Regions from separate parts of the Rhodococcus sp. NPDC059969 genome, predicted to be linked through region 2. Evidence: riboswitches for the same ligand, from Rfam matches in the RefSeq annotation. Region 2 holds a riboswitch; each other region holds the start of a gene.
The links. A riboswitch is a leader RNA that binds a small molecule or an ion and turns the genes downstream of it on or off. The one in region 2 is predicted to bind S-adenosylmethionine.

Region 1 (7,924 bases), on a different contig from region 2:
AGCGCAACCGTCCATCTTCGTGGTGGCACCGAGCGGAACGGCGAACGAGGCGTACTCACGAGGAACACCGAGGTTGCGTTCGGTGACGCGTTCGGTCAGCGGCAGGGTACCGATCGACGAGCGCGAGACGAAGCCGAGCTGAGTCGCGGGCCAGACGCCGGAGAAGAAGCTCCGGACCGAGAGGCCATGTGCGGCAATCAGGATGGGGTAGACCACGAAGAACACGATCGCCAGGCCGATGTAGATGGCAGCGGTGAAGACGCCCAGCGAGCCGATCGCATCCCAGCCGTAGGTGGCGACAGCGTTGGCAATCAGCGCGGCGGTGCCGATCGGGGCGAGGCGGATGATCCACCACAGGACCTTCTGAACGATCGCGAGAAGCGATGCGTTGAACTCGAGGAACGGCGCAGCCTTCGGTCCGATCTTGAGCGCAGCAATGCCGATTGCGCCGGCGATGACGAGCAGCTGCAGGACGTTGAAGCTCAGCGTCGTGGTCGCTACACCTTCGGTAACGGAAGTCTTCGCGCCCAGCCCGAGGAAGTTGTTCGGAACCAGTCCGGTGATGAACGCCCACCACGAACCGGAACTCTTGGGTTCCTTCGCGGCTTCGGCGGCGACGTCGGTCCGTGAACCGGGATCGGTGATCAGGCCGACGATGATGCCGATGATCACAGCGATGAACGCGGTGATGGCGAACCAGAGCAAGGTCTGCACGGCCAGGCGAGCTGCATTGGCGACCTGTCGCAGGTTGGCGATGGAACTGACGATGGCCGTGAACACCAGCGGGATCACCGCAACGGTGAGCAGCTTGACGTAACTCGAACCGATGGTCTGCACGGTGCCGACCAACCAGTTGACGTTGCCGTCGGCCGCATCAGGCATTGCCCGGGCGACGAGACCGATGATGACACCGAGTACGAGGCCGGCGACGATCTGCGGTCCGAATGCCGTCGCCCAGGACGGAAAACGGGACGTGGACTTTTCCGGCACGCCGGTGGAGGTGGAGCTGGGCATGACTATGCCTTTCGAAAATCAAGGGAGCGAAACGCAGCGCGGCACCAGAGGCCGGGCAGATTCGAAGAAATGTTTCCTGGTACGCGTCAGGTCAGAGCGAGCACGTACACATTGCGCTCGCCTGCAGGCGAAGGTCGACGTAACGCCGACTGGTCAGGAACAACACTGTCCACACACTACTCGCAGCTTCAACTACTCGATCCCGAGGGTCGCCGCGGGAGTTCGCTTCGTGTTCGTCGGGTGTGCCCCGATCAGTCACTGTTGGTCGGTTGACTAGTGTCGACGATCAGTAGGTGCCGCACCGGCGCCTACGCGTCGGCAAGCGGAAGCGAGAGACCGATGAGCGTTCGGAATGCCGAGTACCCGCGTCCGAAGCATTTTCTGGTGCACCTCAGTGACACACATCTGGTAGCACAGGGGGAGTTGTACGACGCCGTGGATGCGTCGACGAGGTTGCGGGAAGTGCTCCGCGGGATAGTGGCCTCGGGCGCACGCCCCGACGCACTCCTCTTCACCGGCGACCTGACCGACGAGGGGCACCCCGACGCGTACGCGCAATTGAAAGCCATCGTGGAACCCGTGGCGGCCGAGATCGATGCACAGGTCATCTGGGCTATGGGTAACCACGACGACCGCCCCACCTTCAGATCGTTGCTGTTGGGCGAGGACGCAGCAGATCATCCCGTCGACAACGTCTACGATCTCGACGGACTGCGGGTGATCACCCTGGACTCGTCGGTTCCGGGTCATCACTACGGTGAGATCACGGATCGTCAATTGGACTGGCTACGAGCAGAGTTGGCGGTCCCCGCGCCCGACGGAACGATACTGGCGCTGCATCACCCCCCGGTTCCGTGTATTCAGGATCTTGCAGTCTTGGTGGAGTTGCGCGATCAGCCCCGGCTGGCAGACGTCCTGCGAGGCAGTGATGTTCGGGCGATTCTTGCCGGGCACCTTCACTATTCGACGACGGCGACGTTCGCCGGGATTCCCGTGTCCGTGGCGTCGTCGACGTGTTACACCCAGGACCTGAACGTGGAAGTCGGTGGGCAGCGTGGTCGAGACGGGGCTCAGGGGTGCAACCTGGTGCACGTCTACGACGAGACGATTGTTCATTCGGTCGTTCCTCTCGGCGCTCACGTGACGGTCGGTGAGCCCGTCGACGCGGCCGAGGGAGTCCGGAGGCTCGGCGCCGCCGGCATTCGAATCCTCGAGAGCGAAAAGGCGAGGCGCTCGATCGTCTGAGGTGGCAGGCGGTTTCCGGCGGGCCGGCACGGTTCGGGTTGATTGTCGGGCGGTCGCGTACTCACTACCGTCGAGGTAGGTGCAGAGCTCCAGCAACAAGGACCGGCTAGCTGGACGGCAACCCTTCATGCCGATGGGGTGCCCCGGAATCACACCTGGCGACACGCGCGGTGCGTGTCGCAAGCGGCAGTCGCCACGAGAACCGTCAGTCGGGTGCTGACGGTTTCTGCGGTCGGCACTGTGCGCTCCCGAGTAGTTCTCGAACAGGAGTATGCGCCGATGACCTCCACCCCTTCTTCTCATCTTGCTCCGCTGCATCTCGCCGTAGCGCTGGACGGTGCCGGTTGGCACCCTGCAGCCTGGCGCGAGCCACACTCGCGCCCGAGTGAGCTGTTCAGCGCGTCGTACTGGACTGACGTGGTGACGACCGCCGAGCGTGGTCTGCTCGATTTCGTCACCATCGAGGACAGTCTCTCGGTTCCGGCGGACCCACTCGCGCCCGTCGACGACGCCGTTGATCGGGTACGCGCGCGGCTCGACGCACATCTCGTGGCGGCCCGACTGGCACCCGTCACGAGCAACATCGGTTTGATCCCGACCATCACCACCATTCACACCGAGCCGTTCCACGTGTCCAAAGCCGTTGCCACGCTGGACTACACCTCGCGCGGTCGCGCCGGATGGCAGGTGAAGGTGTCGGCTTCGGAGTCCGAGGCGGCCCAGTTCGGGCGACGCGATATCCCAGCGCTCACCGATGCCGAGCGTCAGTCGATCGTTTCAGGTGTCCTCCCGGACTTCGTACGTGACCTGTTCGACGAAGCTGCGGAGGCCGCTGACGTCATCCGGCGACTCTGGGACAGCTGGGAGGACGACGCCGAGATCCGCGACGTGGAGCAGCGCCGATTCATCGACCGAGACAAGTTGCACTACATCGACTTCGAGGGCAAGTATTTGTCGGTCCGTGGACCGTCGGTGACTCCGCGCCCGCCGCAGGGGCATCCCGTCGTCACAGCACTGGCGCATCAGCGCGTGGCGTACGAACTGGCAGCGCGCACGGCTGACCTGGTGTTCGTGACGCCATTCGACGACGAGCAGGTCACGGCAATCCTGGGTGAGGTGCGAGCAGCCGAAGAGCACGTGCAGCGCACCGGTGAACCGCTTCGGGTCTTCACCGACATCGTCGTCTTCTTCGATACGCCGGAAGAAACCGGAAAGCAACGGCTCGCTCGACTCGACGCGCAGGTTGGTACCGAATACCGTTCGGACGCGCTGACCTTCACCGGTACCGCGGCCGAGTTGGCAGATCTTCTGCTCCGGTGGCAACAGTTGGGAATCGACGGATTCCGGTTGCGACCGGGCGTCGTCGTAGACGACCTCGACGCGATCGCAGGTGAGCTGGTACCGGAATTGCAGCGACGCAGCGTATTCCGCACCGAATACCCACAGACGAATCTTCGCGGACTGCTTGGTCTGCCCATCAACATTCCCAACCGCTACGCCGCCGGCACTCCGGCCGCCTGACAGACGAGGAATACACTTTCATGAGTTCTCAGCAGCGTAAGCAGGTCATCCTGGGTGCCTACCTCGGCGGCGTCAACCATCACACTGCGTGGTGGGATCCGCAGGCGGGCAGTCAGATCGAGTTCGAATCCTTCGAGCACACCGCTCGAACAGCCGAGCGTGGGAAGTTTGACTTCTTCTTCCTCGCCGAAGGTCTTGCTCTTCGTGAACGTGCAGGACAGATATTCGATCAGGACATCATCGGTAGGCCGGACACCTTCACCGTGCTTGCATCGTTGGCAGCAGTGACCGAACACCTCGGTTTGGCAGGCACCATCAACGCCACGTTCAACGAGCCTTACGAGCTGGCAAGACAATTCGCGACGCTCGATCAATTGTCCGGAGGACGTGCCGCCTGGAACGTCGTCACCACGTTCGACGCATTCACCGGCCAGAACTTTCGCCGCGGCGGATACCTGGATCGTGCGCAACGATACGAGCGTGCGGAGGAGACGGTAGCGCTGGTGCGTCAACTGTGGGATTCGTGGCGCAGCGACGACATCGTTGCTGACAAGGCATCAGGACGCTTTCTCTCGCGACCGGATGCCGGTGAATTCGCCTTCCACGGATCACATTTCGATGTGAACGGCCGATTCACGGTGCCGCGTAGCCCGCAAGGGCGCCCGGTTATTCTGCAGGCCGGGGTGTCGCCGCAGGGGCGCGATTTTGCTGCCGGCAATGCCGACGCGATCTTCTCACCGTATGGTCAATTGCCCGAGGCGGCCGACTTCTATCGTGACATCAAGGCTCGTGCCGTCGCGGCCGGACGCGACCCGGGTGACATCAAGATTTTGCCGTCGGCGAGTTTTGTTCTCGGCACGTCCGAGGCGGACGCGATCGAGAAGTACCGCGATATTCGCGACCAGCAGGTCACCGGCCAGACCGCTTTGGTTCTGCTCGAACAGATCTGGAATCTCGATCTGTCGAAGTACGACCCCGAAGGGCCACTACCCGATATCGCCCCGGATCCTGAGGCTCCGCCGATCATCCAGGGGCGCGCCTTCATTCACCAGGATCGTTTCGCGACCGTCGCAAAACTGCGCGCGGTAGCCGAGAGCAAGAAGTTGAATCTGCGCGAAGTGGTGATCGATCAGTTCGAGCGTGGACCGATCGTGGGTACACCGCAGCAAGTTGCGGAGAAGATCGATTCGTTTGTCAGCAACGACGGTTCGGATGGGTTCATCCTCGGGTCGCACCTTGTGCCGACCGGCCTCGACGAGTTCGTCGACGACGTGGTGCCACTGCTGCAGGATCGAGGTGTTCTCCGCAGTGACTACGAAGGAACGACGTTGCGTGACAATCTCGGACTGCCCATCCCGGTGCAGAGGGAGCATGTGACAGCACGCTGATCGACCGAAGTGGCGAGGGCCCAGCCGAAATCGGCTGGGCTCTCGCTTCGTCTAGGCTTCCCAGGGAGCGGGGATGGGGTAGTAGCTCTCCAGGAACTCCGTGATCTTGCGTGTGCGAAGTTCCAGATCGATCTCCGGAGCGCTGCCGTCGTTGAGGCAGAAGAAGTCCATGGATCGCTTGGCGAGCAGTGAGTCCATGTCGCGCAAACCGGCCTTGACCGTCGTGTCGACGTATTTGACGGCGGCGGACTTCTGCACCACCGACCGCCCACTCATGAGCGTGTAGTAGTGGTAGAGCGAATTGGTCACCGAGATATTGGAACTCGCGCGGAAGGTGCTTGCTGCAGTTGCCGCGAAGTCTTCGGCGAACTCGCGTTCCATCTCGGCCATCACGCTCTTGCGCAGTGGCGTCGCTGCGTGCTCGAGATGCCTGGTGGTCATCAGACCGAAGCGGTCCTGCAGCAGTCGGCGGTTGACGCGGGCAGCATTCTCGAAGCCGCTGCGGTCGTTGTCGTTGTGTCCCAAGCCGATTCTGGTATCGGCCTCGATGAACATGCTGATGCCACCGGGGGAGAAGAACATGTCCGGACCGACCGGGCGGCCGAAGAACATGTCGTCGTTGGAGTAGAGGAAGTGTTCTGCCAGACCCGGAATATGGTGCAGCTGGCATTCGACAGCTTGAGAGTTGTGTGTGGGCAACACACTTGGATCGGCGAAGAACTTTTCGCTGGGCATGAACGTGACTCGCGGATCGTCGGCAAGCCAGTCCGGACGATCGGAATCGGTCGCGACGAAGATCCGTCGGATCCACGGCGCGTACATGTGGATGGACCGTAGCGCGTACTTGAGCTCGTCGATCTGACGGAAACGCGCCTCTGATTCGTCCCCCTCGCCGACGATGTAGTTCTGCATCCGCTTGGCGCGCTGAGCCTGAAACTCCTTGGAGGAGCCGTCGACCCAGGAAAAGACAAGATCGATATCGAAGCTGATATCGGAGGCATGATCGGCGAACATGTTTTCGATGGTCGGCCAGATCCGGCCGAATCGCTCGACGGTTCCTCGGACAGCTTCTTCGGGGAGGACGGTTCGTCGAGTCAGTGAGTTCTCGACGGGTAGGACGATTTCTTCGTCGGAAATCGACCACAATTCGATTTGAACGCCGATGTTCGCGCCGTAGTTCATACCGCTTGCGACGTGAACCCTTGGACGGAACAAGCGGAAGATTCGTGACTTGTTGGTCTTGGACAGGGCACCGTCCGCGACAAGGAGCGCTGGACTCTTCTTCGCGTCGACGGTTTTGGAGTAGAAGGGTGCGTTGGCGCATCCCTCGACAAGTGCCTGCCGCAGGTTCTTTCGTTCGGTCCAGCTGACCGCGATGACCGGGCGCTCGTCGTTTCCGCGGACGAGTAGATACTCGATTCCTGCGGCGTCGAGGATGTCGCGGATGAAGAGGAGATCTTCGACCATCGCTTCGAGCGGCGTGGTGGTCGTGATCGCAAGGGCAAAACGATTCTTGAATCGGACGGTCTCGGGTAGCTCACCCATCCGCGCACGTGACGCGGCCGACGCCGGTTCCACGGGATTGGGGCTGTCCTGCTCCGGGGGTACGAAGTAGATGTCGTGCGGAGCGGGAGATTCTGTAATGGGATGCCTTCCGATTCTGATCCAGCTGTGTATCTGTCGCCCCCGACGCTGCGAGAGCGTGGTGGCGACGAGCTCAGTCTATGCCGTCGGCGCCGAAAGTCGGACATGAGTGACGGGATGGGTAGCGCGGGGCGAGTCGGGTACCCCGAGGACCGAAGCGAGAGTGAAGGAGGAAAACCGATGCGTGTGAAAGCGATGGTCGGAACAGGCGCGATGGCGGTTGCGCTGGCCGCCGGCCCAGTTGCGACAGCGTCTGCGGAGCGGACCGAGGCAGCGGGGTCGGAGGGTTCACCGGAGATGCTGACCTGCGAGGTGGTCTTCGATGCACTCGAGGACATGAGCCCGGAATGGACGGAAGAGGGGATCGATCAGGTCGAAGACTGGTGTGAGGCGATCACCGGCGAAGAAGACTGACCGTCAGCCGCGCGAGATCACTCGTCGCGACAGTCGCCACCGCCCGTCTTCGAGTTCGAACTCATCGGCGTAGCTCCCGACGCCGCTGAGCTTGGGCGAGGTGGGCGTGTCGACGTAGAACGTCCACACCGCATCCGCGCGGGCTGTAGTTTCCGAGGTCACGTCCACGGCGATCGCCGTGGTGACGTGGCGTGTGAATGTGCCCGGACCTTGAATGCCGGCGGCCCGGCGCTCGACTACTCCAGCGGCAATTTCTTCACGGCCACGTCGTACCTGTGCGGGGATACCGCGATCGGGATTGGCCGGCATGTTCCATTCGGCCTTGCGGGTGAACTGCTCGACGTAGTCCTCGACAGAGCCGGTGTCAGCCAGATGGGCGATCCGAGCGAGCGTTGAACGAATCTGTTCGGCAGGGCTCTCGGGCTGCATGCTGTCCTCCGTTGTCGTGGGTGCGGCAGATCGCACGCTACAGCTCATGACGACAACGACGACGGCCTTGTCCCAGTGAGCGGCAATATTCTCCGGCGAGGGAGCGGCGAACTTTGAGATCACCTCGAGTTCAACCGTATTCGAGCCCGCAGCGTAAATGATTGAGTGTTCACAGTAGGCAGCGCCATGACGACTGCCGCGCCCGTAGGCTTGACCGACTCACAGGAGATCGCCATGTCCGTCACCGAACTCGAACGTGTCACCCAGAC
Region 2 (7,924 bases):
ATGGACGGGACCACCGTCATCGGGCATGTCAAACACTCGACCAGCAAAGACATCACCGGCGGAATCGGCGGAGCTCTGACGGCGCTGCAGCAGCAGTACTCGTTCTCTCCCAATGCTGTTCAAGCTGTGATGATCGGGACGACGCACTTTCTCAATGCTCTCATCGAGCAGCGCGGGCTTGCTCCCACTGCGGCTCTGCGATTGGGGCTTCCGGCGACTGCGGCTCTGCCCCCGATGGTGGGGTGGCCACGAGACCTGGTCTCCGCCTTGCAGGGAAGGCGCTACCTCGCTCACGGTGGGCACGAGTTCGACGGTCGTCGCATCTCACCGTTGGATCCCGACGAGATCCGCCGCCACGCCGCGGACATGGCTCGTAGCGGTACACGTTCGGTCGCAATATCTTCGGTGTTTTCTCCAGTCAATCTCGAATGCGAAGCGGTTGCCGCGGAGATCGTGCGCGAGGAACTCGGACCGGACGTCGCAATTTCGCTCTCGCACGAGATCGGGCGAGTGGGTCTACTCCAGCGTGAGAACGCGACCATCATCAACGCAGCACTGCGCGAGCTTGCCGATCACATCGTCGACGGTCTTGCCCGTTCGTTGGTCGAGCACGGCATCGTCGCACCGCTCTATCTGAGTCAGAACGACGGCACCTTGATGGACATCGAGTACGCAAGACGTTATCCGGTGGCAACTTTCGCGTCAGGACCGACCAACTCCATGCGCGGCGCCGCTGTGCTTTCCGGTCTGGCGAGCTGTGCGGTGATCGACATCGGAGGTACCACCACGGACGTCGGCGTACTGACCAATGGCTTTCCGCGGGAAGCAACCACCGAGGTGACGGTCGCCGGAGTACGGACCAACTTCCGCATGCCGGATGTCTTCTCGATCGGTATCGGTGGTGGTTCGTTGGTGGATGCGGACGGGCTCACGGTGGGGCCGGAATCGGTGGGGTACGAATTGGGCTCACGAGCACTCGTCTTCGGAGGAGACACGTTGACGGCTACAGATATCGCGGTCGCTGCGGGTTTGGCCGACGTCGGCGACCACAGTGCGGTGGCACACCTCGACCGCGGGTTGGTGTCGACGGCTCTCGAACGGATCTCGAGGAGAGTCGCCGACGCCGTGGAGCAAATGCGGACCACGTCGGACCCGTTACCGGTGGTGGCGGTAGGCGGGGGATCGGTATTGCTGGAACGCGAACTTCCCGGCCTTGGCGCAGTGATTCGCCCTGAGCGTTTCGACGTTGCCAATGCCATCGGCGCCGCGATCGCGCAGGTCAGTGGTGAAGTCGACCGTGTCGAAGCGGTGCGAGACGGGCACCGGCAGGTCTTTGCCGACGACGCTCGCCAGGAGGCGATCGACCGGGCAGTCGCCGCAGGCGCACGGCCCGAGTCGGTGCAGATCGTGGAGTTTGACGAGGTCCCGATTCCGTATCTGCCGGGCAACGCAACACGTATTCGAGTGAAGGCAGTCGGGGATCTGGCACTGCACAGTGGCGACTTGGCGCTGCACAGTGGTCTGGTCTCCACCGGTCAGGAGGGCTCACGATGAGTTGGACACTACGCACGGCGGACCTCGACGACCTCGCCAGGGGCGCTGCCTTGTTGGGCACCGGCGGCGGGGGAGATCCGTTCGTCGGCAAGATGTTGGTCACGCAGGCGCTCGGGGAAGCCGGTGAAATCACGATTCTCCATCCGGAGGAGCTCGACGACGACGCGTGGGTGATCCCCGTCGCGCAGATGGGTGCACCGACCGTTGTGGTCGAAAAGATGCCGCGCGGAACCGAACCCGAGCTGGCGCTGATCACGTTGGAGAAGCACACGGGTCGAACTGCAGATGCCACGATGCCGATGGAGTGCGGCGGGATCAATTCGATGATTCCGTTGCTGGTCGCCGCACGGCGCGGCCTGCCGGTTGTCGACGCCGACGGGATGGGACGAGCCTTTCCTCAGCTCGAGATGGAAACCTTCTCGGTGTACGGGATTTCGGCGAGTCCGCTCGCCATGGCGAACGAGCACGACGAGGTGGCGATCTTCGACACCGGAAGTGACAACAGCAGATTGGAAGGCCTCGCCCGCGGGGTGACGTCGAGGTTCGGTGGGATGGCGCACATCGCGCAGTATTCGATGACGGGTGCAGATGTGAAGCGGACGGCGATCCCACGGACTCTGTCGTTGGCCTTGACCATCGGCCGGTCCATCAGACTTTCACGTGAGCAGCGGGTGGACCCGGTGCAGGCGCTTGTCGACAGTCTCGCCGACACGCTCTACGGATACGGGCGAGTTCTCTTTCACGGCAAGGTGATCGATGTCGACCGGCGAACCGATGAGGGGTTCGCTCGGGGTTCGGTGCGGATCGCCGGCGTCGGAGACGAAGAGCTGGAAGTTCAGTTCCAGAACGAGAATCTGATCGCCGTGCAATCCGGAGTGATGGTGGCGATCGTGCCAGACCTTATCTGCATCGTCGAGGCCGATACCGCCGAACCCATCACCACCGAGGGCCTGCGGTACGGGCAGCGCGTTGCGGTCATCGGGATCGCGACCCCACCCATCATGAGAACCCCGGAGGCACTGGCGGTGTTCGGTCCGGCAAGTTTCGGACTCGATCGCCCGTTCCTGCCGGTGGAGACACTCGAGCAACCTGTACTGGCAGAATAGCGAGCCGTGAGCAGGCTGCACGCGGTCCGGGAGGCCGACCTCGACGCGATCGCAGCGGGGGCGGTGGTCTTGGGCTGCGGCGGGGGCGGCGATCCACGCCTGTTCGTGGAACTGTTGCGTCCACTGATGGCGTCTACTTCGGTGGAGGTCATCGCGCCGGACCAGTTACCGGACGGGGCGTTGGTGATGCCGGTGGGAATAGTCGGATCGGCCCTGGCTTTGGAGGAACAACTGCCCTCCGGACATGAGTTTGCGGACACCGCAGCAGCTTTGACGCGGTGGACCGGGAAAAGTCCGAGCGCAGTGATGACCTTCGAAGGCGGTGGACTCAACGCTCTCTCCGGCATTGCGGCGGCGTTGGCGTTGGGAATTCCAGTGGTCGACGCGGACCTGCTCGGTCGAGCGATGCCGCGGCTCGATCACTTCTCTCTCGCCGCAGCCGGGTTGGAATTGTGCCCGGTCACCCTCGCCCAGCCCGGCGGCCTCATTACCGTCGTCGACGGAGTAGATGTGCTGGGCGCCGAGGTAGCGGTGCGGTCGTTGATCGGGAGAACCAGCGGGTGGGGCGCTCTGGCCATCGCGTCGATCGATGCGCGGACTGTGCAGGAGGCGTGCGTTCCGGGAACTCTCTCCCGGGCACACGAACTCGGTCAGCACATCGGGACCCTCGGCAGTTGGCAGGAGATCGCCGAGGCCATCGGAGCACGGGTACGGGGGACAGGCCGAGTGCGTGCGGTGCGTCGTGGTCACCCGGACGCCGGCGATCGTCGGGGCAACGTGATTCTCGAACACGGTTCTGCGGTGATTCGAGTCGAATTCGAAAGTGAGTTCCTGACCGTCGCGCTGGACGGCGAGATGATCTCGACGTGCCCCGACATCGTGACGTTGCTCGACGTCCGGACCGGCGCCTTCGTCTCGTGCGAATCCGTGCACCAGGGGCAGGACGTGGCCGTGTTGGTTCTGCCCTGCCCTCAGTGGTGGGCTGAAGATGTAAGCAGATTGAAAGTTGTCGGCCCGCGTGCATTCGGGATCGACCACGACGCAGTGCTGATGGAGGCGCGATGAGCGCGAGTGTTTCGGCGTTGCTGAACAACCCGATTTTTGTCGGGTTGTATCGACTTGCCGGCAACGGTGATCCCGTCGTCACGACAGTGGGAGCACTCACCGGGGAATCGACACAGTCGGCCGAGGCCGTGTCGGGTGCGGCGAGTTCAGGATCAGTTCTGGTGATTCTCGATCTAATCGACATCGGAGAGTGGAGATTCGATGCTCTCCTTCGCAGAACGGCGGCGACCGGATGCCAGGTGGTCGCTGTGCACAGCACTGCGGCAGAGGATGCCAGTCTCACGTTGCTCGCCGATCGGCTCGGACTGGTGGTGCTCGGAGTATCCGACCCGTGGCAGTTCAGCGTGGATCTTCGTGATCTTCTCTCGAATTCGCGGGCGGTGATGGCCGACGCGGTACTGCGGGCGACACACGCGGGCCAGCGTGCCGGTGGAAGCGTCGAGAATCTTCTGTCGGTGTTACTGAACACCTTTCAGCGTTCGTTCATTCTCCTGGACTCGTCCGGACGTCCGCTGACCGGTGCTGACCTGTTGTCGGACGACGATCGAGCGGCCGCAGGTACGTTGTCGGGCCGCGGGGCGCCCACCACTGTCGAATTGGACTCCGGCGGGGTTCTGATCGCATGCCCGGTGATGTCCGGCGCAGCCCGAGAGCCCTGGCTGGCGGTGCTGCTCCCGGTGCGTCAGAGCGTCGAAGAGGCTTCTCTCTCAGTCGTTCTCGATGTGGCCTCGTTGGCTGTCGGTCACCGGCTGGCCGTTGCGCGTATGGTCGATGAGCGCGAAGCGCGTCGGCGTAGCGCGTTGCTGGGTGAACTCGTCGACACGTCCGCAGACGCCACACCCGGACTGCTCAGGCGCGCACTCGACGCCGGTTGGGCGCTGGACGGCTGGCACATCGGCATCAAAGTCCTGGCCATCGGCGAGGTTGACCTGGTGGCCAGGCGCACTGAGGTTGCAGACGCCCTCGCAGCGGAGGGAATCGACGCCAACGTTGTGGAACAGGCTGACGGCTGGGCAGCGTGGACGACTCTGCCAGGTGAGCCGCGACCGGAGGCGATCACCAGGATTGCCGAACGTATTCGCACAGCTCAAGCGCGGTTGGAGCCCACAATGGAGACGTGGGTGGGAGTGGGACGCGCGCACGATGGCCCTGCCGGTATCGGAGCGTCTCTGTCGGAGGCGGGGGATGCCGCTCGTCTCGCCGGTTCCCGGTCGCACACCGGCCGGTTCCTGCACGTGGACCGCCTCGGGCTGGCGCAGTTGCTGCTGGCGTGGACGCGAACCGACACGTTTCAGCCCGCCGCCGCGGCACTGCTCGCGCCGCTACGAGATTCGAGTGGAGAGTTGCTCGAGACTCTCTCGACGTACCTCGACGAAGAATCGTCTCTGGCTCACACCGCAACTCGAATGGGCTTGCACCGCAACACCGTATCGAGTCGGATCGATCGAATTCAGCGCCTTCTCTCGGTGGATCTGGCCGATCCGGAAACCAGGCTTGCACTCCACCTCGCCTGCCGAACGATCGCGCCGTGACGACGGGCTTCGCAGCTTCGTCTTGACAAGCACGGGAAGTTCCTGCCATCCTCGTTGCCAGGTCACGAGTACCAGTGTTCAGCCCCGGCTTGCTGGTCGGCAACCCTCCTCCGCGGTGGGGTGCTCCGGGTGACGACCCGGCTGCGTTCGAAAACGAATGCGGCAAGCGCGGACTCTTCCGGGGCCATCACCCGAACGAATGAGTCCTTGAACGTGAGGATTGTCTTCGATGACTGCTGTATTGAGTGCCGACACCTGCTGCACCGCTCCGATCGCCAAGGTTTCGGGTGCTGACCTGCAGGTTCCGCTGGTTCAGGGCGGCGAATGCTCCTACGCCAACTTCGACTACGCCGCGAGTGCGCCGGCATTGGCCCAGGTCACCGACCGTATCGCCGAGTTGTTGCCCACGTACGCCAGCGTCCACCGCGGTGCCGGCTACGCGTCCCGGATCTCCACCCTCACCTACGAGAACGCTCGTGAATCCGTTGCTCGTTTCGTGAACTGTGCCGACGATCAGGTTGTCGTCTTCACCCGAAACACCACCGATTCGCTGAACCTGCTGGCCCAGTGTGTCCCCGGCAGCACCGTTGTCCTCGACGTCGAGCATCACGCAAACCTGTTGCCGTGGAACGACGCTCGTATCGTCACCGCCGCAGACACCATCGAAGAGACCATCGAGCGTCTGATCGGTGAACTGTGCACCAAGCCTGCCGCACTGCTCGCAATCACCGGCGCCTCCAACGTGACCGGTGAGATCCTGCCGATTGCACGCTTGGCTGACATCGCTCACCGTTGCGGCGCACGTATCCTCGTCGACGCTGCTCAGTTGGCTCCCCACCGTCGCATCGACCTGCAGGAATGCGGCGTCGACTACGTAGCGTTCTCGGGCCACAAGCTGTACGCGCCCTTCGGCGCCGGCGTTCTCGTCGGCCGCCGTGACTGGCTCGACGAAGCTCAGCCGTACCTCGCCGGCGGCGGCGCCGTGCGTGAGGTGACCATCGGATCCACCGAGTGGGCTTGCGCGCCCGCACGCCACGAGGCCGGTTCGCCCAACGTGCTCGGTGCGGCAGCTATCGCGACCGCCTGCGAAACCCTGCACGCTCTGGACTTCGACGTCATCGCCGAGCATGAGAAGGCGCTCACCGCCCAGCTCACTGACGGCTTGTCCGCCATCGAAGGCGTCTCACTCGTACGGCTGTGGAACGACGCTCCTGACGCCGTCGGAATCGTCACCTTCACCGTCGACGGATTCGAAGCGGGCGAGATCGCCGCATTCCTCTCCGCCGAGCACGGCATCGGAGTTCGCGACGGTCGCTTCTGCGCACATCCAGTTCTCGCACGCCTCGGCCTCTCCGGCGGTGCAGTTCGCGCCAGCCTCGGCCTCGGTAGCAGCTCGGATGACGTCACGCGGTTGGTCGACGCCGTGAACATCCTGGTTTCGAATCAGCGTGATTGGAAGTACGCGAAGACGGCAGGTGCGTGGAACCCTGTGCCCGAGACCCGCCCCTTCCTCGGAGCCGCAGACGACAATGCCGGCGCAGCCGAGTGCGTCTGAGCTGAGCTCGGTCCCCGAAAACTCGAACGGACAACTAGCATGGCAGCCATGGCACCAGCGGACTTTCCCGCCACCCCTTCGAGAGTGAGCATCACTCTCGGTCAGTGGTGCCGTCGCCATGTAGATCTGTGCCGCACCTCGTCAGGAATGTGTTCGAGCTGACGATTCGTCTCGCTCATCCCACACTTTTCTGATTTTCGGAGGTCTCACATGTCTTCACTCGCTTCGCATTCTCTGCACGTAGCGGTCGAGTTGACCGGATCCGGTCACCATCCGGCCGCTGAGGGCGCACCCGGCAACCTGCCCATCATCGGCGGCGACTACTGGGTGGACCTCACCGAGGGCGAAAAGGCTCTCGATTTAGCTTCATTCCCTACCAATGTGGTTCGGATTCGCGCTGCGGATCTGCGTGAGGCACAGCTCGAACGTGCACGGATACGCGCTGCCGTCGCCGAAGAAGGACGCGATCCCGACGGCGTCGCAGTGCTGGTCGATCTCGAGATTCTGGTCGCGCCGGAGGCTCGCTCCGCCCGGAAAGAGCTTGCACAGTTGGACAGCGCGTTGACCTCGCCGCGGGTTCCCGTTTCGCTTCACTACGTCGGAACGCCTTCCGGTCTCGGCAGTTTGATCGCCGATATCCGAGCTGCCGATGTCGCCGACGGCGTTACGTTGTTGCCTCTCGCATTGCCCCGCACTCTCGAGCACCTGGTGGACAGCACCATTCCGTGGCTTCAGGATCGGGGACTTGTCACACCGTCCACCGCGGTCGACGAAGTGCTCAGTCGTTTCGGGCTGCCGCCCCGTCAGCGCACTCTCGCGTCCTGATCCTCACCGATTGCATCTGCGTACAGGTGGAACAGCGACGGTAGTTTGTCGACGCCGTCCACCTGTGCCAGCAGCGTCCAGCACTGTGCCGTGACGGAGCGCGCCCGCTTGCCGATCCAGTTGGTGGGCAGTAATTCCGGTGGCAGTAGCGGATCCGGTTCCATGGCTCGCGTGAACTCCGCCGCGAGCTCGATGGTCATCGTGACAGCATCGGTGCCCGGAGTGTTCTGCAGTTTGTGCAGGCGTGCGGTCGCTACGTCGAGCAGCCGTTCATATCCGTCAGCGAT
Region 3 (7,924 bases), on a different contig from region 2:
CGAGTAATTCGACCGTCCGATCCCGGTGATCGCCGTCGACACCGGACTCGGTCAACGCGCGAGAAATCAGGCGCGCCACGTCCAACCGTGGATCGAACGAGCCGAGGGGATCCTGCGAGATGGGTTGAATCCGGCGGCGGTGCGGACGACGATCCTTCTCTCGGACAGCACCGGACGAGGAGTTCCAGAGCGTTCCATCCAAGGTGACGTTTCCGGAATCCGGAACGAGAAGCCCTAGGGCGATTCGGGAGACGGTGGTCTTGCCCGACCCAGATTCGCCGACAATGCCGACGACCTCGCCGCGCCTCAACGTCAGCGACACGTCGTCGACCGCTGTCCTGGTCTCACCGCGGCGACCGTGAAAGATCTTGCTCACTCCCGAGACGCTCAGCACCGGTTCGGCAGAGAGATCTTCGCGTGTGAACGCCCCGTTGCCGGTGAGGCGTCGACCACGCGTGTGAGAGCTGGGACTGGCCGCGAGCAAGGTCCGGGTGTAGGGGTGCGCAGGTGCCGTCAAGATCTGTCGTGACGGCCCCTGCTCGACGATGCGCCCGTGTTGCATGACGGCAATCCGATCAGCCAGTGCCGCCACCACGGCGAGGTCGTGGCTGATGAGCAGTAGTGCCGTACCTTCTTGTCGCAGTCGGTCCAGAAGTGTGAGGATGCGCGCCTGAACTGTGACGTCGAGGGCTGTCGTCGGCTCGTCGGCGATCAGAACCTTCGGCCTCGCGGCCAGCGCCGATGCGATGAGTGCGCGCTGCCGGAGGCCACCGGACAGTTCGTGTGGGGACGACGACATGCGAGAAGCAGCATCGGGAATGCCGACCCCGGACAGCAGTTCCACTGCGGCATCGACACGTTCGTGCCGGGGGTGGGTGCGGTGGATCGACATGGGTTCGATCACCTCACGGCCGACGGTGCGAAGTGGATCCAACGAGACCAGCGCATCCTGTAGAACGAGGCCGATCTTCCTGCCACGCAACGCTTTGAACTGTTTGTCTCCGTACCGCGAGACGTCGTCGCCGTCGATCGTGAACTTGTCGGCACTGACCCGGGCGTCGCTGCCGACCAGGCCCAACAGAGAGCGTCCGGTGACGGATTTTCCGGAACCGGACTCGCCGACGAGAGCCAGGCATTCACCGGCCGCGAGATGGAAGTCGATGCCGGCAACTGCGGTCACTTCAGGGTTGTCGTGCCTCGCAGGAAAGGTCACCTGCAGATTCGTGACGGAGACTATGTCGTTCACGCGAGTCCTCGTTCGGCCAGGCGTCGCTGCGCGCGACGACCCAGAGTTGTTATGGAGACCACGGTCAGCACGACCGCGAGACCGGGAAACAGGGATGCCCACCAGGCCAGCCGTAAGAACTCTCGGCCCTGGGCGAGCATGACACCCCACTCGGCGTCGGGCGGTCTGACTCCCAGACCGAGGAAGCTGAGCGACGCGACCGAGATGATGGCCGTTCCGACGCTGATGGTGGCAACTGCGACGAGGGGAAGCAGTGCGTTGGGCAGAATGTGCAGGCCGACGATCCGGCGACGGGGGGTGCCCAGTGCTACGGCCGATTCCACGTATCCCGAAGCGGCGATCGGAAGTGTCTGAGCACGAATAACTCTCGCGAAACGCGGCACCATGCCCAGTGCAACGGCGATCAGTGTGTTGCGCGGGCCCGGCCCGAGGACGGCGATGACGAGCAGGGTCAGGAGCAGATCGGGAAATGCCATCGTGATGTCCACCATTCGTAGCAGACCGGCTCGCACCCAGCGTGGTCCGAGCACCGCCGATATTCCGACGAGAGTGCCGAGTAGCACCGCGACAGCGGTGGCACCCAGTCCGATGAGCAACGAGAACCGGGCGCCGTGCACGACTCTGGAGAAGATGTCGCGGCCCAGGTTGTCGGTACCGAACCAGTGCGCCGATCCCGGGCCGGCAAAGGGCGCGGCCGGGTTGGTGGCGTTCGGATCGACACCGGTGAGCAGTGACGGTGCCGCGACCGCCACGAGAGCGATCGCAGTGAAGAGCAGAGCGAGCGTCGTACCGAGGCTCGGGCCCTGCTTGTTTCGGAAGACGAACGACGGACGCCGCAGTACAGCGGTGAGAGTGGCCACGGAATCAGCCCTTTCGCAGGCGCGGATCGATTACCACGTACAACAGATCGAGAAGCGTGTTGACCACGATGAACACCAGTGCAGAGAGGACAACGATCCCCAACACGACCGGCATGTCCTTCGCTCCGATCGCCTGGAGTGTGACACGTCCCAGACCTGGTCGTGCGAAGACGGTTTCGGTCAGCACGGCACCACCCAGTGTCGCCCCGACGAAATAGGCGGCGAGGGTGGTGGCGGGCAGCAGAGCGTGCCGGAAGGCGTGTCTGAGCAGGACCGTGGCACGGGAGGCCCCGCGAGCGCGGGAAGTCACGACAAACGGCTGCGCAAGTGCATCCTCCACCCCGTCCCGGAGAACTTGCGACAACAAACCGGCGATGGGCAGAGCCAGAGTGATGATCGGCAGAACGAGAGAGATGTCGGTCTTGGCGCTCGAGGCCGGGAACCAGTCGAGGGCGAAAGCGAAGATCCAGAGCAGGAGAATACCGATCCAGAACGTGGGCACCGACACGGACAGCAACTCGAACCCCGACGCGACAGTCCGCAGACGCGGTCGGCCGGCGGTCAGCAGTGCGAGCGCCGAGGCGATCACGATTGCAAGCACGACGGCAGGTACGGCGAGCGCGACGGTAGGCCAGAGTTGTTCTCCCAGAACCTCCGTCACCGGCCTTTGCAGCTGGTACGAGTTTCCGAGGTCGCCGGTGAACACCCGCTTCAGATAGGTGAGGTACTGGACGACGATCGGCCGGTCCAGTCCATACGAGACGCGAATTGCTTCGCGGTCGCTCGGACGGACCACCGAATCGCCGCCGAGAATGATGTTCACCGGATCACCCTTGATGGTGTGCAGAGCGATGAAGGTGAGAGTGCCCGCGCCCCACACCACCAGAACCGCGGCACCGATCTTGGCGACGATCAGCCGCGACAGGGTTGCCGCGCGTCGACGCTGCTCAGTTGGTGAGGAAAGCATCGTAGAAGAGCGGTGAGGCGTTGGTGGCAAACGAGATTCCGTGAATATTGTTGTTCGTGCCGAGGCGGTACGCCTGGACGTAGACGGGAACGACGTACGCCGAGTCGATGACGTGATGCTGAATCGACGAGTAGATCGCCTCGCGCTCCGGGCCGTTGGGAACGGAAGCGGCCCGGGTGAGATTGGCGTCGAGTTCCGGGTCGACGGCGCGTGCATATGCACCACCGTTCGGCGGTACGTATGCGCTGGAGAATACGGTGCGGAGAATATCGGGTTCCGGTCGCACGAAGAACAATGCTGCCGCCTCGTAGTCACCCTTCGCCGCACGATCGGACAGCGTTCCGGTGTCCACGGGCTCGATGACCAAGTCGAATCCCACATCCTTCTTGACCTGATCCTGGAAAGCCTCGAGCAGGGGCGCGTTCTCGGCGAAGTAGCTGGACGAATCGTAGGGGAATCGGATGCTCAGACGTTTACCGTCCTTGGTCCGGTACCCGTCGGAATCGCGTGATGTCCAACCTGCTTCGTCGAGAAGCGAATTCGCCTTGTCGGCGTCGTATCCCCAGTTGCCGGCGACGGTAGCGTCGTAGTACGGCGTCTTCGGTCCGAGGATGTTGTCGGCAGGTCGCAACTGGTCGAAGTAGACGCTCTTGACCAGGTCGGTGGAGTTGAGCGAACTCTGGAAAGCCTGTCGCACACGAATATCCGTGAACGGTGCGGCTTGGGTGTTGAGGAAGATGCTGTAGTTGATACCTGGGTTCTCGTACTTGATCAGACGGAGGTTCGGATCCTTGTCCACTTGCGGCGCATTCGCCGACGGAACGGCCGCGATGGCATCGACCTCGCCGTTCTCCAGAGAGCCGAGACGCGTGGCGTTTTCGGGCAAGATGCGGAAATTCAGCTTCTCCAAATAGGCTGCACCTTGATGTTTGGCGTATCCGGGGCCCCAGTTGTAGTCGTCTCGGCGATTCAACTCGAATCCCACGCCCTTGGTGTAGTTGCCCAAGGTGAAGGCCCCCGACCCGACCAGAGTGGTGCAGTTCGCGTTGTCGGTCGAGCGCAGATGCGTCGGCGACTGAATGCCGAGGAACGGCAGTGAAGCACCCTGCAGGAACGACGGGTACGGCGCGGTGAACGCCACGCTGACTGTATTCGCGTCTACCACCGTAACCGTATCGAGCGGTCCGAGAAGCGATCTGGCGTACGCCGACTTGGTCGCCGGGTTGGAAACACGATCGAAGTTGAATTTCACGGCCTCCGCGTCGACCGGAGTTCCGTCGGAGAACGTGACGCCGTCACGCAGGGTGAAGGTGTACAGCTTCGCGTCCTCGGATTCGGTCCAGGAACTAGCCAACCACGGTGTGAACTCGTTGTTCTCGCCGTGTGCGACGAGGGAATCCACCACGTTTCGTGAGACCAGCGCCGCCACGGAGCTGCCGGTTTGTTGCGGATCGACGCAATCGACGTCGGAGTTGAGACCGAACGTGGACGTGCCGCCTGAAACCGGCGTCGCATTCTCGTCGAACGGCGTGCTGTCTGCCTTGGACGAGCAGGAGGTCAACAGTATCGCGAAGGTAACCGCCACAGCTCCGGTCGCACCAACGCGTCGAAGAACACGAGTCAAGGTATTCGCTCTCTACAAAGGGCTCTTTCAAAGCCAGCGCTGACCGAACGGGGGTGCCCGTCGGCCTGGTCGTCATCCGGGGCACCCCGTCGCATCGAAGGGTTGCCGACCAGCGAGCCGGAGCTTGTCACTGATTCTCATGACCGATTAAAAGTCTAAGGCGGCACATAAGAGTAAACACGAATTAAACTCAGCGTGAGTGAGAGAGCTGTTCCATGCTCGCGCCAAATCTCCGACATGTCAGCAATTTTGGCTTGCCCACCCCTGAACCCGTCAATTACCCGCGGCTGGTCGTCGATCTGGTCCGGTCGTCACGGAACGGCCAGGTTCAGAGCGATTGGCCCGGCAACGGAAGGATGCCGAGATTGGCATCGAGGCCCCCGTCGACGACGAGTGTCGTGCCGGTGATGTAACTCGCCGCGGGGGACGAGAGGAACCAGATCGCCTCTGCCTGTTCCACAGGTTCAGCGAAGCGGCCCAGAGGGATTCGTCGCTCGATAGCGGAAAGCACCGCCGGATCGGAGGTAACGTTCGCAGTGATACCGGTCCTGGTCAGACCGGGCGCGAGGGCGTTGATCCGAACGCCGACGCCGGCGTAGTCGATTGCGAAGGCGCGCACCAGATTCACGAGTGCGCCCTTGGTGGCGTTGTATGCCCAGTTGCCTGGATCGCCCCGCAGGCCGGCGACGGAGGCCGTGAAAACGGCAGAACCCTTGCTTGCGCGCAGGGCCGGAATCGCGGCCCGTAGTCCGTGGATGGGACCCCGAAGGTTGACGCCGATGATGCGGTCGGCATTCTCGACGGCATCGGGAGACTCCAGCGGAGGTGTGCCTCCGGTCCCGGCGTTGAAGACGGCAGCGTCGAGTCGGCCGAAACGTTCGAGTGCGGTATCGACGGCCGCCTTGTTGACCTGCTCCTCGGTGACGCTACCGACCACCGTGACGACGCCGTCGAGTCGATTCAGAGATTCCAGTCCGCGTTCGGAGACATCGACGGCCACAACTGCATGCCCGCGTGAGACGAACAGTTCGACGGTGGCCCTACCGATTCCCGAGGCGGCTCCGGTGACCAGAGCGACCCGACGTGTGTCGGCGGACGATGTATTCATGGTGCGCCCTTCTGCAGGTGGAATGGACCGGGAACAGCCGCTTGCAACGACTCTGCCGTCTCCACCGAGTGATACCACGTCGGCTTCGAGATTGTTCGGTCTCGAATCAATTGCACGGCGCGCGCGGCGACAGCTGCCGTCGCTGCCGACTGGCTCCGCCCCGAAACCCACAGCGCCGGACCGTTATCCGTTCGGGCCATCGCGACCCAACGATCCGAGCCCCACAGCTTCTTCGGTACTACCTTCCGGAGCGCGGGTACCCACGTCATGACGGCGAGCCCGAGCGTCGCAGCGGACGTATCCAATCGCAGGTACGTCCTGACCGGCACGCCGAGGTCGCGCGTCAACGCATGCTGGTCCGAAAAATCTGCCCGCACAGCAGGACCGGTGCGGTACCCGGTCGCGTCGGCCGGCATCCGAAACGTCTTCATCCCGGTGTAGTTCCGGATCGATCGACCGTCAGCGTCGGGAAAGCGGGTGCCCAACATCCCGTAGGTCCACGCCGTCGCGGCCGGCCCGTGTAGTTCTCCGCCGCCAAGTCCGATCACGATGTCCACTGGCCCGTCGCCGAGTCGGTGCGCCGCTGCTGCGAGGACACTCGTCAACCCCGGCGCCAAGCCGACGCCGATCAGAACGGGTCCGTCGACCGCTTCCAATTCTTCGCAGTAGCTCGAGGTCGCCGTGACGTCGACAAATGCTGCCCCACTACGCACCGCTTCTTCGGCCAGGCGAACGTCCTCGAAACCCGACGCGTTCACCACGACATCGAAGTCTCGAACCACTGCCGAAAACGCGCCTGGTTCTTTAAGATCAACGACGACGTCCGCGCGGACAGGATCACGGCCGGCAGAGAACGCGGAGATTTCGGGGACCTTCGCGAGTTGTTTCATCAGGGGAATCCCGACGGCACCGTAGCCACCGAGTACAAGAACCTTCGTCATTTTCTTCGCCTCCCGAGTCGCTAGAGTTCGACTCTAGAGTTAAACTCTAATCATGACTGAGGTTCTTCGGGAAGACACGTCGGCGCGGCGCAAGATCATCGAGGCAGCGCGCGAAGTTTTTGTCGATCCCGGCTACGCGGCCGCCACGATCAAACAACTTGCCGCAGCGGCGGGCGTGTCGGTGCAGAGTGTCTATTTCGTGTTCGGCAACAAGCCGAGCGTGCTGTCAGCACTGCTCGACGTGGCCGTAGCGGGCGATGAGGAAAAGACTGCAACTCTGGACCGACCGTGGGTGGCGGCGGCACTCGGCGCCCCACATCCCCTCGGGCAACTCCGGATTCAGGTTCACCACGGACGGCTGATTCTGGAGCGCACCGCGGACATCCTGTTGGCACTACGCGCCGCTGCTTCCGCGGACGACGATGCCGCCCGCTTGTGGCAAATCAACCGCACGCAGCGACGCACGGTGCAGGAACATCTGATGGTCGGCATCGTCGAAAAGGCGCCGACCGTCGACCTCGAAACAGCCGTGAACGTGGCACTCACACTGCTCAGCCCCGAGACGTACACAGACCTCGTGGTCGGCGCGGGTTGGACCGGCCAACAGTACGAAGAATGGGTGGTCAACACCCTTGCTGCAACCCTCGGCCTGGACCGAACCGTCAAATCCAGGAAGTAACTCGAACTACTTGGTGGGCTTGTCGTCGATGTGCCGTGGGTTGTTCCACAGGCGTTCTGTCAGATCGTGGAGGACGGCAAGGGTGATCGTGTCGTCGTCGCGGCGAAGCAGCGACTGGCTGACCGTCGCCCGCACCAAAGTGCTGTCCGAGTGCACGAACTCCTTGACCGAGCCCGGTTCGGAACTCAGTTCACGATGGGCCTGCTCGGCACTGACGTCGTCGGCATCCTTGTCGTAAAGAATGTCCTGCAAACGCAACGCCGAGACGGCCTTCTTGGGGTATCCCAGCATGTCAGCGAAGGACGGGTTGGCAAAAACGATGCTGCCGTCGCGGTGAACGGCCATGACCGGCACCGGAAGCCTGTCGAGGAGAATCAGGGCAGGCATCTGCTCCAGATCCGCAATCGGCGATTGTGGCGGCTGCGCAACGTTGCGGCGGCGTTCCATAACACGTCCTCTCAAGTTGCCCGAGTCGACAACAGTCTAACTGCCCAGCAAA

Region 1: it holds a riboswitch for S-adenosylmethionine, as region 2 does, so the genes downstream of both, ACFWAD_RS27170 (LLM class flavin-dependent oxidoreductase) here and ACFWAD_RS17700 (aminotransferase class V-fold PLP-dependent enzyme) in region 2, are expected to answer to the same signal.
Region 3: it holds a riboswitch for S-adenosylmethionine, as region 2 does, so the genes downstream of both, ACFWAD_RS02140 (ABC transporter substrate-binding protein) here and ACFWAD_RS17700 (aminotransferase class V-fold PLP-dependent enzyme) in region 2, are expected to answer to the same signal.

Annotation. Positions count from the first base shown of each region.
Region 1 covers NZ_JBHWUF010000013.1:138,185-146,108, reverse strand. The annotation lists gene ACFWAD_RS27180 (dicarboxylate/amino acid:cation symporter) at 1-1,014, opposite strand, end outside; gene ACFWAD_RS27175 (phosphodiesterase) at 1,354-2,259, shown strand; SAM riboswitch class IV at 2,338-2,451, shown strand; gene ACFWAD_RS27170 (LLM class flavin-dependent oxidoreductase) at 2,434-3,780, shown strand; gene ACFWAD_RS27165 (NtaA/DmoA family FMN-dependent monooxygenase) at 3,801-5,168, shown strand; gene ACFWAD_RS27160 (stealth family protein) at 5,220-6,713, opposite strand; gene ACFWAD_RS27155 (hypothetical protein) at 6,993-7,226, shown strand; gene ACFWAD_RS27150 (nuclear transport factor 2 family protein) at 7,230-7,778, opposite strand; gene ACFWAD_RS27145 (TauD/TfdA dioxygenase family protein) at 7,890-7,924, shown strand, end outside.
Region 2 covers NZ_JBHWUF010000006.1:22,501-30,424, forward strand. The annotation lists gene ACFWAD_RS17680 (hydantoinase/oxoprolinase N-terminal domain-containing protein) at 1-1,554, shown strand, start outside; gene ACFWAD_RS17685 (DUF917 domain-containing protein) at 1,551-2,660, shown strand; gene ACFWAD_RS17690 (DUF917 domain-containing protein) at 2,667-3,725, shown strand; gene ACFWAD_RS17695 (PucR family transcriptional regulator) at 3,722-5,257, shown strand; SAM riboswitch class IV at 5,318-5,432, shown strand; gene ACFWAD_RS17700 (aminotransferase class V-fold PLP-dependent enzyme) at 5,487-6,812, shown strand; gene ACFWAD_RS17705 (hypothetical protein) at 7,023-7,637, shown strand; gene ACFWAD_RS17710 (PaaX family transcriptional regulator C-terminal domain-containing protein) at 7,616-7,924, opposite strand, start outside.
Region 3 covers NZ_JBHWUF010000001.1:454,639-462,562, forward strand. The annotation lists gene ACFWAD_RS02125 (dipeptide ABC transporter ATP-binding protein) at 1-1,246, opposite strand, end outside; gene ACFWAD_RS02130 (ABC transporter permease) at 1,243-2,106, opposite strand; gene ACFWAD_RS02135 (ABC transporter permease) at 2,111-3,073, opposite strand; gene ACFWAD_RS02140 (ABC transporter substrate-binding protein) at 3,054-4,697, opposite strand; SAM riboswitch class IV at 4,729-4,842, opposite strand; gene ACFWAD_RS02145 (SDR family NAD(P)-dependent oxidoreductase) at 5,026-5,805, opposite strand; gene ACFWAD_RS02150 (hypothetical protein) at 5,802-6,746, opposite strand; gene ACFWAD_RS02155 (TetR/AcrR family transcriptional regulator) at 6,799-7,425, shown strand; gene ACFWAD_RS02160 (PAS domain S-box protein) at 7,432-7,872, opposite strand.